One region of the Vagococcus carniphilus genome, then DNA from elsewhere that is predicted to be linked to it. Evidence: predicted binding sites of a transcription regulator. Region 1 holds the regulator's gene; the other holds the start of a gene.
The links. Region 1 encodes NrdR, which represses ribonucleotide reductase genes. Its sites were predicted from a motif close to ACACNATATATNGTGT; they were not measured.
Positions count from the first base shown of each region.

Region 2: a site for NrdR is predicted at 6,049-6,064, ahead of H9L18_RS05195 (vitamin B12-dependent ribonucleotide reductase). Genes of this name have one in related genera too.

Region 1 is NZ_CP060720.1:1,780,574-1,788,500, reverse strand. Features, by position in the region: gene coaE (dephospho-CoA kinase) at 1-359, shown strand, start outside; gene nrdR (transcriptional regulator NrdR) at 596-1,060, shown strand; gene H9L18_RS08750 (replication initiation and membrane attachment family protein) at 1,078-2,502, shown strand; gene dnaI (primosomal protein DnaI) at 2,502-3,434, shown strand; gene H9L18_RS08740 (YceD family protein) at 3,524-4,087, shown strand; gene rpmF (50S ribosomal protein L32) at 4,145-4,324, shown strand; gene plsY (glycerol-3-phosphate 1-O-acyltransferase PlsY) at 4,434-5,063, opposite strand; gene H9L18_RS08725 (hypothetical protein) at 5,211-5,378, opposite strand; gene H9L18_RS08720 (DUF1700 domain-containing protein) at 5,378-5,953, opposite strand; gene H9L18_RS08715 (PadR family transcriptional regulator) at 5,950-6,264, opposite strand; gene H9L18_RS08710 (phosphate/phosphite/phosphonate ABC transporter substrate-binding protein) at 6,586-7,626, shown strand; gene phnC (phosphonate ABC transporter ATP-binding protein) at 7,706-7,927, shown strand, end outside.
Region 2 is NZ_CP060720.1:1,036,971-1,044,897, reverse strand. Features, by position in the region: gene H9L18_RS05220 (ABC transporter substrate-binding protein) at 1-1,068, opposite strand, end outside; gene yidD (membrane protein insertion efficiency factor YidD) at 1,193-1,480, opposite strand; gene H9L18_RS05210 (DNA-directed RNA polymerase subunit beta) at 1,555-1,734, opposite strand; gene murA (UDP-N-acetylglucosamine 1-carboxyvinyltransferase) at 1,758-3,062, opposite strand; gene H9L18_RS05200 (DUF1146 family protein) at 3,169-3,405, opposite strand; gene H9L18_RS05195 (vitamin B12-dependent ribonucleotide reductase) at 3,508-6,018, opposite strand; gene H9L18_RS05190 (F0F1 ATP synthase subunit epsilon) at 6,209-6,643, opposite strand; gene atpD (F0F1 ATP synthase subunit beta) at 6,661-7,927, opposite strand, start outside.

The DNA of each region.
Region 1 (7,927 bases):
ATAATATTCTACGACAAGAAATTGAATTGAAAATGGATGAAGAACTTGAAAGACTAAAAAGAGAACATCATGAGCTGATCATAATGGATATTCCTCTTTTATTTGAGGCAAGTTATGAATCAAAATGTGATGAAATAATGACTGTTTTCGTTAGTCAAAAAACACAATTATCAAGGCTTACGCTAAGAGATAATATTTCTGAAGAGCAAGCGTTAGCAAGAATTAATAGTCAAATGCCAATCGTTGATAAAGCTCTTTTATCAGATGTTATCATTGATAATGAAGGAACAATCGAAAATACTAAGTTACAAGTTGATAGATGGTTAGATATTTTTAAAGAAACTAGATTTTCAAATTAAACTAGATTTTACTATTTTGATTATGGACCATTTTCTGTTTGTTTACACTAAACAGATGAAGTGGCCGATTTAAAAATTTAAGCTGATTAAAAAGAGACAAGGATTTGTACGCCTGGTCTCTTTGTTTTTGGCTAAACAGTAATCAGACTATACCTTTCTCCTTATTACATGTTATAATATCTCTATTAATGAAATGATTTTCAGTAAATACTGTAAAAATAGATGAGGTGAAGCAGATGCAATGTCCAAAATGTCATTTTAATGGTTCCAGAGTAGTGGATAGTCGACCTGCTGATGATGGAAGAGCTATCAGAAGAAGAAGAGAATGTGAAGACTGTGGATTTAGATTTACAACATTTGAAAGAGTAGAAGTAACCCCTCTTTTAGTCGTTAAGAAAAATGGAGCAAGAGAAGAATTTAATCGAGATAAGGTATTAAGAGGTCTTGTTCGTTCTGCAGAAAAACGACCAGTTCCAATGGAAAAGATGGAACAAATTGTTGACAATGTAGAAAATAGAATCAGAGCATTAGGAGAAAATGAAGTATCTACGACAATGATTGGTGAATTTGTTATGGAAGATTTAGTTAACCTAGATGAAATTGCTTATATCCGGTTTGCCAGTGTTTATCGTCAATTTAAAGATATGAGTGTTTTCTTGGAAGAATTACAAGAAGTTATTGATAAAGAAAACAGAGAATAAGAAAGTGAGCGGTACCTTTGAGTGAAGCATGGGAGCATTTAAAACCGAAAGATAAATTTTCAGTCATTAAAACACAATATATTTCAGAAATGGATTATATGGTGCTAAATATGTTGTATCAACCGATTGTCGGTACCGATGCTATAGGGCTTTTAAATACATTACTTATTATGGAAAAAATTAGCTCTAAAAAAGAGACTCAAATGCATAGTGTCTTGCTTAATCAGCTAAATATTGGGATACCAAGTTTTTATGCTGCAAGAGAAAAATTAGAAGCAGTAGGTTTGTTAAAGTCATTTGTCAAAAAGTTAGATCAAGAAAATCACTTTATTTATGAAATACAACAACCACTTGAACCAAGTGTTTTTCTGCATGATGATATTTTATCTTTATTATTAATTGAAAAATTAGGATTCAAAGAAGTAGAATCATTAAGTGAATACTTTAACTTTAAAAGAAGAGATATGGAAGATTATCTCGAGGTGACAAAAACTTTTGTAGATGTGTTTAATTTCAATTCAACACACTTAGCAAGTCATGAAAATGAATTAGAAGAGATTAAACAAAATGTAACGTTAAAAAAAGAAAACGAAAAGATTCCATTAGTAACTAAGAGCTTTGATTGGATTTTCTTTAATAGCTTAATCGAAAATTTACACATCGATGAAGAACAAATAGAAAAAGAACTAAAACGTACTATTGAGCTATTTCATCAATTATATGGAATCAATGAACTTGAGATGTTTGATTACGTGAAACAATCAGTAGATTATGTGACTAATCGAGTTATTGAAAAAGACTTCAAGCAATTAATTTATAAGGGTTATCATAGTCGAAAGAAACAAGAACAATCAACAGCAGCCATTCAAAATAAGTCAGAACTTAGATTAACAGAGACAGAAAAAGACCAATTAAGAAAAAATACTTTACGTTTAACAGGTTTTTCTGATGCTGAGATTGAGGTAATCATAGCTTGTGATACTACACCTCCTTTAATCTTTTTAAAGGCGATAAAGACGCAAAAAGGTGGCTTTGTCAGTGATAATGAGAGATGGACGATTGAAAAGCTAAAAACACAATCTAATTTACCGGATTCTGTTTTAAATGTGTTGATCCATTACACACTAGTTGTTCAAAATAAAGCTTCAATCAACCAAAATATGATGATGACAATTGCTAACGATTGGGCTCAAAAAAAGATTTTTTCGCCAGAAGATGCTTTAACGCAAGTAAAAGAACTTCAAAAAGAGCGTGAAAAGCCTAAGAATAAAACAAAAAATAATACTTATAGTAATAGAAGCAATAATAGAAAAGAAACACTTCCTGAATGGGCAAAGGATGAATCAAACAGAAAAGAAACAAGACTTTCAAAAGAAGAAGAAGCTTTCTTTGCTGAACAGCTTAATAAGCTAACAAACAAACCTAAAGAAGGTGAGAAGTAATGGAAAATATTGGCAAGGGCTTAGATAGAACATTAAAGTCAAAGAACTTAACAAGTAAATTAGATAAGCTTATGGAAGAAGTGATGCAAGATAAAGATGTACAAGAATTTATCACTGAACATCGTGAGCAATTAACTGATGATGATATTGTGAAAAGTTATGCGAAACTTTATGAATTTGTCCAAGAAAAGAAAAAATATGAGTTAAAAGATGCTTCCATGATTGCACCAGGATATGAACCTCGTTTGTTTATGAACTTTCACTACATTGACGTCACTTATGTTCCAACTGAGAACTTAATTCAAAAGCAAGAACAAGCTATTATCAGAAACCGAGTTAAAGCAATGGACATGCCTAAAGATATTAGAGAGGCAAGACTAGATAAATTAGAACTAACAACAGAACGAATTGAAGCTTTTCAAGAAGCTGTCAAATTTATTGATGAGTTTGAAGATAATCCTAAGGGGTTCCATCAAGGTCTTTATCTTCAAGGCACATTTGGAGTTGGGAAAACTTACTTACTTGGAGCGATTGCCAATACGTTAGCTGAAAAAGGATTTCAAACAACTTTAGTTCATTTCCCAACATTTGCTGTTGAGATGAAACAATCCATTCAAAAAGATACAGTTGGAGAGAAGTTAGAGGCTGTAAAACGAGCTCCAATCTTAATGATTGATGATATTGGGGCTGATTCCATGAGTAGCTGGGTCAGAGATGATATTTTAGGTGTTATTTTACAATATCGTATGCAAGAGCAGTTACCTACTTTCTTTTCTTCTAATTTTGATATGAAACAGTTAGAAAGAGAGCATTTAAGTGTGACTCAGCGTGGTGAGGAAGAACCGTTAAAAGCGAAAAGAATCATGGAAAGAGTCCGATATCTAACAAAAGAAATCAATATGATTGGTGAAAACAGAAGACTGTCTAATTAATTATTTCTTTCTTGAAAACAAATGAAAAACTGATTGACAAAGGAAAACGAGACTAGTATAATTATTTTTGTTGCTTAAGGGGTGGTAAAATGAAGTGGGCTTTGGCTGAGTTAAACAAATACAGAAATAGTCAAATAACATTTGAAGAAACAATTGATTTAGAAGAATCTTTAAAATCAAGAGAACCTTCTATTTTGAGTTTGAAAAAAGTTGACGTTAACGGATTTATTCAAGTTGATTCAACTGGTTATCTTGCTCATATGGTTGTTAATACGGTGATCACATTACCGTCATCTCGTTCGTTAGAACCTGTTGATTTACCTTTATCGTTAACAATAGATGAAGAGTACATGACAGAGGCACAAATTAACGCATTAGTAGATGTTAGTGAAGAGGATAAACAATTGATTATGCCTTTAGAAAAGGATTTAATTGATTTAACAGAAGCAGTAGAAGATTATATTCTACTCAACCTACCACTACAAGTGCTAACTAAGGAAGAACAAAATTCAACCGAACTTCCAAAAGGTGATTTTTGGCAAGTCCTTTCTGAAGATGATATGGAAACTTCTCCAATTCAAGATTCAGAACAAACGATTGATCCTCGTCTTGCGAAATTGTCTGAGTTACTTGTAACAGACGACGAAGAGTAAGATTGGAATATATGTGTTCTTGCAACACGCACTTATTGTTTAGGGAGGTGTAACAATATGGCAGTACCAGCTAGAAAAACGTCAAAAGCTAAAAAAAATAGACGTCGTACTCATTACAAATTATCAGCTCCAGGCTTAACAGCTTGTTCAAACTGTGGTGAAATGAGAAAAAGTCATCACGTGTGTCCTTCTTGTGGCCACTACGATGGTAAAGATGTTATGACAAAAGAAGCATAAAACATTTTTTGAAAATGTTAAAACTTGTAGACTAACCATGGAGTCTACAAGTTTTTTTATTACGCTTAATACAAAAAAAGAAGGGAAAGCGTTGAGCTTTCTCTTCTTTTTAATCTTTTCTTTTATTTAAACCAAAAGGCACATGACTTTCAGTTCCATCTTTAATTCGTTTGATATTATCACGATGTCTATAAATAATAAATATAGAAATAGCTACTGCTAAACTAGTTAAAAGCCAATCTTGATAAGCTAATATACTTGGAAAGATAAGCGGAATAACAACTGTCGAAATGGTAATAATAACAGCACTAACCATACTAGCTAGACTGACCATACTAGATAAAAATAACATAATAACAAAAATACTAGCAGAATAGATGAAGAACGGAGGACTATAGGCTAGTAGCATACCAGCACTTGTTGCTACAGCTTTTCCACCTTTAAAATGACCAAAGATTGGGAAGGTATGACCGAGAATAGCTGCAACACCAAACCAAAGTGGATTTAAACCAAGGTGAAATAATAATGGTAAAGAAGTAGCAAGAGTTCCTTTTAAAATATCCATGAATAAAACAATAATACCAGCTTTTTTTCCTAGAACCCTAAATGTATTTGTTGTACCAGTGTTACCACTACCAAAATCTCTAATATCTTTTTTATAAAATAATTGACCAATCCAAACGCCTGATTGTAGCGAACCTAATAAATAAGCTACAAATAGTAAAAGTACCTCTTTCAATTAAAAAACCTCCTTAGGCTAAAAGTAATTTTAACATGAAATGAAACAGGTCACAATACGAATAGAGTAAGAGTTAATTGAAAATTAGTGTTATTTTGAAAACATTAAAAAAGCATAAAAAAAGAACGCTTAAAAAGCGCTTTTCTTTTATCTTGGTACTGAAAGAACCTGATACCATCTTTTATGATCAGTACTATATTTAGTATAGTCAAAACCTGACATTGAGTAACCTAAAGTAGCCACACCCAAACCGATAACCATCATTGCAACACTAATAATCATAATTTTTTTAGTTAATTCTTTAGATTGGTTCATTAGAAAATTCGTCCTTTCTGAGAGAAAACTGTTGTTAATAAACGTCCTAATTTTTTTGACAGATCTACGACTATTTTAATAGAGTAGACTGTTCCAATTAATAGGAAAATACCAAAGCCAGAGGCAAAAATTCCAACACCTAATTGAGTAATAATATAATAAAAACCTGTATTTAACGAAGCTCCAGCTAAGCTAACAACACCGGTTATCAAACCAGCAAAACTAAGAGAGCCAAATACTAATGGAACACACCATAAAATAATAATACCAGAACAAAGGAGTAAAATAAGTGATAATAAAATAGCGCCCCAAAGTGGTGCTCCAAGAATCAATAGGAAAATAGTCATTGGTCCTTTTTTAGTGTTACCTCCAGTTTGACTAGATGCTTCTAATTTGATTGTTTCTATAATCTCGTTAATTGTTCCAATTTTTTGAATGGCTTCTTTTTCTGAAAAACCATCCTCGAGATAATCAGCAATTATTTCTCTATAATAGGTCATATAGGTATGTGCCTCTTCAATTTGTTGTTCGTGTAATTCCTTTTCTAATAGCATAAAAAACTCAGATTGATTCATTTTTTGACAACTCCTTTAATGTAGTTAATGACAGCTTCAACGTCTTCCCATTCTTTTGTGAAGTCAAGTAAACGTATGGTCCCTTTTTCTGTTACTTTATAATACTTTCTTAGTCTTCCGTTATGTTCTACTGAGTAAGATGAAACAAATTCATTACTCTCTAAACGTTTTAAAATAGGATATAGAGTAGATTCTGATATCTCAAGTATAGGTGCCATTTTTTTTATAATCATATATCCGTAAGAATCTTCTTCTTTTAAAACTGCTAAAACACAGTAATCCAGTAATCCCCTTCGTAACTGAACATCCATCGTATCCCTCCTGACACCTCATACTATACGTGACAGAGTATAATGCGTCAACTAGTAATTACTAAAATCAGTCGCAAGTCCTATAATTTTTTTAATGAAAAATCTTCCTTCTTTTTATGGCATTTAAATGAGAAAAATGAAAGCGAAATTAACAGAAGAAAGCGTATTATTCTTTTTTTAATGGAAAACGTAAATAATAGGTATTATATTTGTAAAATATACTTATTAAAGCTTTTCTTCATAGAAATCTAGTAAGGCAGATGATATACTTTAACAAGTACAAATCGTACTAAGATACACCAAATTAAGGGGGAAGTTTAATTGTTTAAAAAGGTATTCAAATATGCTGGAGTATTAGCTTTGGCAGCAACACTTACTGCTTGTGGAGGTAAATCTGAAGGAGATAAAAATGCAGACGGTTCTAAATCGATTGATAAACTATCAGTTGGATTTGTACCATCTCGTGACCCAGAAGAAATTGTTTCTGCAACAGATCCATTAAAAGACTTAATGAAAAAAGAGTTGAAAAAAGAAGGTTATGATGTTAAAAACATCGATATAACTGTGGGTACTAATTTTGAAGCAGTTGGGGAATCTCTATCATCAGGAACACTTGATGTTGGTTTTATTCCTGGTGGAACTTATGTTTTATATGATGATGGAGCAGACGTTTTGTTAACGGCAACACGTGCTGGATTATCAATTGATTCAGATGAAGCAAAAAACTGGAATGATAACAAACCAACAAAACCAACAGATAAACAAACAGAATCTTATCGTGCTTTAATGATTGCTGGACCTTCTTCAAAAGGTAAAGAATTATCAGAAAAAGTTAATTCTGGAAAAAAATTATCATGGGATGATTTGAATGGCGCTTCATGGAGTGTTATGAGTTCTTCTTCACCAGCAGGCTATATCTATCCAAGCCTTTGGTTAAAAGAAAATTATGATAAAAACTTATCAGAACTAAAAAATATTGTTCAATCTGATTCTTACGGTAGCGCATTTGCCCGTTTAGCTTCAGGTCAAGTGGATGTTGTATTAGCTTATGCTGACGCTCGTCGTGATTTTGAAGAAAACTGGACAAAAGAGTATAACCGCGAAACAGGTATTTGGGATGAAACTAATGTAATTGGTGTAACTCCAGCAATTTATAATGATACAATTTCAGTAAGTAAAAATTCTAAAGTTATGGATGATGATTTGAAAAAAGCTTTACAAAATGCCTTTATCAATATTGGTAAAACTGAAGAAGGTAAAAAAGTAATTAGCATTTATAGCCATGAAGGATATAAAACTGCTGATTCTAAAGATTATGATAACGAACGTAAAGCTCAAAAACTAATTCAAGAATCAAAATAATAACGAAACTATTTAATAGAGAAGAATGAACTGTTACTGTCTTAGGATGGTAGCAGTTTATTTTTAAGAAAGGGATATTATGATTAAATTTGAAAACGTCCAAAAAACATACCCTAATGGTTATGTGGGACTAAAAGATATTAACTTAGAGATTGAGCAAGGGGAGTTTGTAGCAATAATTGGTTTGTCAGGAGCTGGTAAATCTACATTAATTCGTTGTATCAATCGAATGCATGACATCACTGATGGAACTCTTACTGTTAATGGAACGGATGTAAAGAACATTAAAGGAAAAGAAGTT
Region 2 (7,927 bases), 740 kb from region 1:
TACTCCGTCAAAATCTTTTAATTCCGCAAGTTCTTTTGCTAGTTTTTCACTATCAATTTCTCCTGCTTTTTCCATTGATTCAGCAATCATGTACATTGAATCATAGGCTAAAGCATTAAAAGAACTTGGCGTCTTTTTATATTTCTTTTTGAACGCTTGAATAAAGTGTTCCACCCGTTCAGAACTTGGTGCATTCTCTGAAAAGTGGGCTGTATAATAAATTTCGTTCATATTTTCTTTACCAGCAATTCCGATTAATTTTTCATCTGAGAACCCATCTGCACCTAAGATGGGTTGTTCAATTCCCATTTCTCTTGCCTGTTTAATAATCAATCCTGCCTCTTCGTAATATCCTGGTAAATAAATAAAATCAAAATCTTTATCTTTAATCTTAGTTAAGATTGCTTTGTAATCTTTATCCTTTTGATTAAATTTTTCATCAGCAACGATATCTCCCTTAAAAGTATTTTTAAAGGAAGAAGTTAATCCTTTTGCATAGTCACTGGAAACATCACCAATGATAACTGCCTTGTTAGCTCCTAAATTTTGAGTGGCATAATTAGCTAAGATAACTCCTTGAAAAGAATCTTGAAAACAAGCTCTAAACATAAATTCTTGAATACGATCATTTAAAACGGTAATCGTATCATCTGTTCCAGAAGGTGTAATAGCAGGAACTTTAGACTTAGTAATATTAGGAATTTCAGCTTTACTAGCACCTGACGTCGCTGGACCAATAATTGCGACTACTTCCTCTTTCGTTGTTAAATTAGCTGCTACTGCTGCTGATTCTGCCGTATCTGATTTATTATCTTTAATAACTAGCTCGACTTTTTTACCGTTGATTCCACCTTTTTGATTAATCTCTTCAACGGCTAACTCTATACCATCTTTTTCCTGATTACCATAAGCAGCTACTGCGCCTGATAATTCTAAATTTAAACCAATTTTGATTGTCTCCGCATTTTTTTTATTTTTCTTAAGCTGGTCTGGATTTCCTCCACCAGGAATACCACAACTAGTTAACAAGAATAAACTAGCAATAAACATGAAACTTCTTTTTTTCATAACAACTCTCCTCTGCTATTTTGAATAATTAACATTTGTTAATAAGATGTTTTCAATTATAATCATTCTCTAATCTTATGTCAACAGAATTTTCTGACAATTCAAACAAATAAAAAAACAGCTATTAGCTGTTTTCTTTTTCAGATTTTGTATATGGCCCTCTGTAGGTTTCATCAGGATTTTTTCGTAACGTAAATTTAGGTGGTACATAGTCGACGCCACCTTTTACAAATGGATGACACCTTAGAATCCTTCCTGTTCCCATAATAAAGCCCTTAATAGCTCCGTGATAGTTTATTGCATCTATCATATACTGAGAACAAGTTGGATGATAACGACAACTTCTTGGAAACAAAGGAGAAATAAATCGTTGATAAAAACGAACAGGTGCAATAAATATTTTTTTTAACATAAAATGGTTTTCCACCTTTTTCTTTATCTAAAAAAGATTGACTTAAAATAGCCAATCTTAACATTTTATTCATTTTATTTTAGAAAATCTAAGATATGATTCCATGTGTCAGGATTAAAAGCATCAGAACTTTGCCCCTTACCTAAAAACACGTAACCTATAAAAATACCAGTAAAAAACAGAACGGCTAAGAGTACAATTGCCAATAATACAAGAACTACTTGCGATATAACTCGTTTTGTTATTGAACTCATTTAACTGCTCCTAACTTGATTACTTATTTAACTGCTTGTTTATCAGCAGTTGCTTTTGTATTTTCGTTAGTATTAATTCGTTCCACGTTAGCTCCTAATGCTTGAAGTTTCTTATGGAATTTATAATACCCACGATCTAAATATTCTAAATGATGTACTCTTGTTATTCCTTCTGCTACTAATCCTGCAATAATTAGCGCAGCCGCCGCACGAAGGTCAGTTGCTGACACTTCAGCTCCTTGTAATCCTAAAACACCATCAATATAGGCAACATTACCTGATACTCTAAACTTAGCACCCATACGTTTCATTTCTTCTAAGTGTTGGAATCTATTTTCAAAAACAGTCTCTGAAAGGACACTTGAACCACTTGCTAATGTCATTAAAACACTCATTTGAGCTTGCATATCAGTTGGGAACCCTGGATGAGGTAATGTTGTTACGTCTGTTGGTAAAAGCACATCCGGACCAATGACGCGAATTCCTTCCGCTTCTTCTGTTACTGATACACCCATTTCTAATAATTTAGAAATTAATGGACGGTTATGCTCCATCAGTCCTTCTTTAATAAGAACATTACCACCAGTAACAGCAGCAGCTACCATAAATGTACCAGCTTCAATTCTATCTTGTACGACAGCATGTTCTGTTCCTGTTAAAGAAGTAACGCCCTCAATTCGAATCATTTCAGTTCCGGCACCTGTAATTTTAGCTCCCATTTTATTAAGGTAAATAGCTAAATCAACAATTTCAGGTTCTCTAGCCACATTTTCAATGACTGTTGTTCCTTTTGCTTTAACTGCTGCCATCATGATATTTTGAGTTGCTCCAACACTTGGAAAATCCAAATAAATTCTAGCACCTTTTAATTCATCAGCTTTTGCTTCAATATAACCATTTGTTTGCGTAATCGTTGCACCTAATGCTTGGAATCCTTTTAAATGTAAGTCAATTGGACGTTTACCAATAGCACAACCTCCTGGCATAGCTACTTTAGCATGTCCAGTTCTTGCTAAAAGTGGTCCCATAACCACGATTGAGGCTCTCATTTGACTAACATATTCAAATGGTGCTTCTACTTCTAATTCTCTTGTTGCGTTAATTTTAATAGTATTATTTTCTTGATTAAAGTCAATATCTGTATTTAAATATTTAATAACATTATTCATCATAAATACATCTGATAAGATAGGGGCATTTGTAATAGTTGTTTCACCTTTATCTGCAAGTAAAGCACCTGCTAAAATTGGTAAGACAGCATTTTTAGCTCCCTCTATTTTTACTTGTCCTGACAGCTTATTGCCGTTTTGAACTTCAATATACTCCATAATTTCTCCCTCCAAAATTTCTGGAATTAATTTCAAATCTCAATTATTATACCATGACACTATACAAAATGGTATTTTTTATTCTCGGTTTCATAAAATAGAGGTTTTAAGAAAAGATTCCTTGAAGTAAATCACGAGTTAAAAACATCACTTCCATAAAGAAATTACTAGCATTATAGCCAATTAAAATAGCTAATAAAACATACGTTAATCTAATTTGTTTATAGTATTGTTGTCCTTTTTTGAAAACGTTATCTAACCTTAGAGACTGCAATCCCCAGAAAGCTAGATAGATAAAAGCAAAATGACTAAAAATTCTTACTAGTGTATCAACTCCGTACAAAAAAAAACCACCTTTCATTCGTTTCTCATTCATCATTTTAACGAGAAATAAACAAAAGGTAAAGTTTTTTTTAAGATTATCTATTTAAGCTTAAAATATGATTTATAACCCACATTTTAATTGAATTTTACAATGAGTACATGTACTGCATCCACCTATCTCTTCAATTGTTCCTTCATGACAAAACGGACAAAGATTGGATTCAGTATCAGAACTTTTAATGTCTATAATTGTTTGTTTCTTTTCATTAACCGTTGCTATCTCGGTATCATTGTTAACAAGTTTATTAGAGTCATTTTCCTCTGCTGTTAAAGTTAATACTTGCGAATCTCTGCTACCATCAACATAGACTGTACCACCTTTAGCCCCTCCTTTATAAAGAGATTCATAAATATCAGCAACTTGTCTGACACTATAACCACTAGGGGCATTTACAGTTTTTGAAATAGAGCTATCCACCCATTTTTGAATGGTACATTGTACATCCACATGCTCTTGTGGTGATAAATCCATTGCTGAAACAAAATGGTCTGGTAATGTATCTTCATTCATAGATCCATGATATTTCTGATATTCTTTAACAATATCTGCTTTTACTTCAATAAATTTACCTAAACGTCCACTTCTAAAGTATGAGAATGAAAAATACGGTTCTAATCCTGTGGACACGCCAACCATTGTTCCAGTTGAGCCAGTTGGAGCAACTGTTAACAAATGAGAGTTACGAATACCGTGAGATAAAATTCCTTGTTTTATATGTTCAGGCATTTTTTTCATATAGCCTGTCGCAATAAATTGTTCCCTTAATTCTCTTGTTTCTTCTTCTGTTTTGCCAATTAAAAATGGAAAACTTCCTTTTTCTTTTGCCAACTCAATTGATGTTTCATAAGCAGCTACAGCCATTGTTTCAAAAACTTCCTCAACTAGTTGATTTCCAGTTTTTGAACCATATGATTTATCACAATAAATTAACATGTCTGCTAGTCCCATAACACCAAGCCCAATTCTTCTTTCCCCTTTGGCTTGTTTTTTATTAGGTTCCAAGAAGTATGGAGTAGCATCAATTACATTATCTTGAAAACGAACACTTGTCTTAACTGCTTCAATTAAACGATCTTTTTTAATTGTTTTCGTCTCTTTGTCAACCATCTTAGCTAAGTTGATTGCAGCTAAGTTACAAACTGCATATGGAGTTAAAGGTTGTTCTCCACAAGGATTAGTTGCTACAACTGTCTGATTATATGCTGTTGCATTAGTCATTTCATTTGCGTTATCAATAAAGAATATACCTGGTTCTGCAGAATATGTTGCACAAAAAGTAATTAATTCCCATAATTCACGAGCTTTAATGGTTCGATAAACTTTTACTTTCCGACCTGATTCTTCCCATTTTCGAACATCTCCAATAGTTGACCAATTCTCATCATAATCAGCCATTTCTTCTGCATTATAGTTTTCGACATCTGGAAATTTCAAATCATAAAGAGCATCTCTTTCTACTGCACTCATAAATTCACGAGTTAAACAAATAGAAATATTCGCACCTGTTAAAAATTCTTTTTCTTTAATATCATAAGTTCCATTATCTTTTAATTTTTGCTTTGCTTCAGTCACAAAATTATTTTGACTTAATTTTAATAATTCTTCAGATTCAACTAATTTCTCTAAAGCTAGTCTTTCATCTTCCACTAGTGGTTTAAAATCAAGTTTTTCTTCTGCTAGTGATTTAATATACTGACTTGAAGAAGTTGCAATCAAATGACGTAAAACATTTTGATTTTGAATTTTTGATATAACAAACTCAAAAACATCAGGATGCCAATCAGCTAACATAATCATTTGAGCACCACGACGACTACCACCTTGTTCAACCAAATGAGTCAAGTTAGCTAAATCATTTAACCAAGATACTGCACCTGATGACTTACCATTAACGCCATGAACAATTGCTGATCTAGGTCTTAGAGTAGATCCATTGGTTCCCACTCCTCCACCGCGACTCATAATTTCCATAACTTCTTGTCTATGTTTAGCTAGCCCATCTCTTGAATCATGAATAAATGGCATAACAAAACAATTGAAGTAGGTGACATTCGAATTAGTTCCTGCACCGTATAAAACACGTCCAGCAGGTATTAATTGTTGACTTAATAACTGATGATAAAAACGTTCAAAATAAATCACTCGTTTTTCTTCTTTTTCTTGATCAGCCATTCCCTTTGCCACACGTTTTGCTATTTGCTCATAAAATAACTCAAGTGGTTTCTCAATTTCTTCTTTTCTCTTTGAAATCAAGCCAGTTTCTTTTGCCTGTTCTCCTGGCAACTGTTCTTTATATTGATCTTCTACTTTGATTAAGACTTCATTATCTGTCATCGATTGAACAATTCCTAAACCTCTAACAGGATAATTTGGGTCTTCTTTTACTGTTAAAACGACTAAATCATTTTTTGAGAGCGTTTCATTATAAATATCTTTAAAAGAATAACGGTCTAACATGACTAATCTTGAAATGCCTTCAAATTCGATATGCATTTCCTCTGTTACAGGAAACACCTCTTTAAATTGTTTTATATCTTGATTTATTTTTTGAATATATTTTAAATTTAACATTCTTATTCCCCCATCAACAAAATCATAAGAACACCATATATAGTATTCTTTAATTATTTTAACACTATATATAGTTAAATCAAGGGTTGAATTTTCTTTATTTTTATGCACAACAAAAAAAGATCTAGAAAACAATTTGTCCTCTAGATCTTTTAATAGAATCATATTAACGAATAAAAAATTTGAAAGATTAGTTTCTTCCTCTTTTATTAGCTACGTTTAATCGGTTAACGGCACGCACTAAAGCAATTTCAGCACGACCTAAATCGATATCATGATCTTTTGTTTCTTTAGCTTTTTGAATTTTAGCCTCGGCTCTTTCTTTAGCTTCTTCAGCACGAGAGACATCAATGTTATGCTCAGTTTCTGCACTATTGGCAAGAACTGATACAACGTTATCTCGAATCTCGATAATTCCTCCATTAACGGCAACCCAATCTGAACTACCACCATCTTCTTCAGTTAAATCAATGCGGACTGCATCGATATTTAAAGGAGATATAAGTGGTGAGTGATTTGGTAAAACCCCTAGGGAACCTGCTTGAGTACTCGCTACTAAAAATTTAGCTTGATGATGATAAATGACACCATCTGGCGTTACGATATCAACTGTGAAGGAACTCATTTTTAATTACCTCCTTCTTAATATCCTAATTTCTCAGCTTTTTCAATTGCTTCTTCGATACGGCCAACACTTCTGAAAGCTTCTTCGGGTAAGTTATCGTGTTTACCATCTAATATTTCTCTAAAGCCTTTAATCGTTTCGTGAAGTGGCACATAACTACCTGGTTGACCAGTAAACTGTTCTGCCACGTGGAAGTTTTGTGATAAGAAGAATTGAATTCTTCTTGCACGACCAACGACAACTTTTTCGTCATCAGATAATTCATCCATACCTAAGATAGCAATAATATCTTGTAATTCTTTATAACGTTGTAATAGACGTTGAACCTCTGTTGCCACTTTATAATGCTCTTCGCCTACGATACCAGGCTCTAGGGCACTAGAAGATGACGCTAAAGGATCTACCGCAGGATAAATACCTTGTTCTGCTAAACGTCTTTCTAAGTTAGTTGTTGCATCTAAATGGGCAAATGCTGTTGCCGGAGCCGGATCCGTATAGTCATCGGCTGGAACATAAATTGCTTGAATAGATGTAATCGAACCATCCTTAGTTGATGTAATACGCTCTTGTAATTGTCCCATTTCAGTAGCAAGCGTTGGTTGGTAACCAACGGCAGAAGGCATACGTCCTAAAAGGGCAGAAACTTCTGAACCTGCTTGTGTGAAGCGGAAAATATTATCAATAAATAGTAACACATCTTGTTTTTCTTGGTCACGGAAATACTCAGCCATTGTTAAACCAGTTAACGCAACACGCATTCTGGCACCAGGTGGCTCATTCATCTGACCAAACACCATGGCAGTTTTCTTAATAACGCCAGAGTCTTTCATCTCATAGTAAAGGTCATTACCTTCACGCGTTCTTTCACCTACACCAGCAAATACAGAAATACCACCCAATTCTTGAGCAATATTATTAATCAACTCTTGGATTAATACTGTTTTACCAACTCCGGCACCACCAAACAGACCAACTTTACCACCTTTTAAATAAGGAGCTAAAAGGTCAATAACTTTGATACCTGTTTGAAGAACTTCTGAGTCTGTACTTAAATTTTCATATGACGGTGCTTCTGTATGGATTGCTTTTTTCTCCATTGTCTCAGGAAGAGGTCCATCTAAGTCGATAGGTTCTCCTAATACGTTAAACACACGTCCTAAAGTTTCTCTACCTACTGGAACACTAATAGCAGAACCAGTATGTAGAACTTCCATTCCACGTTGTAATCCATCAGTGGATTCCATAGCGATGGTTCTAACAACGCCATCACCCATTTCAATTGTT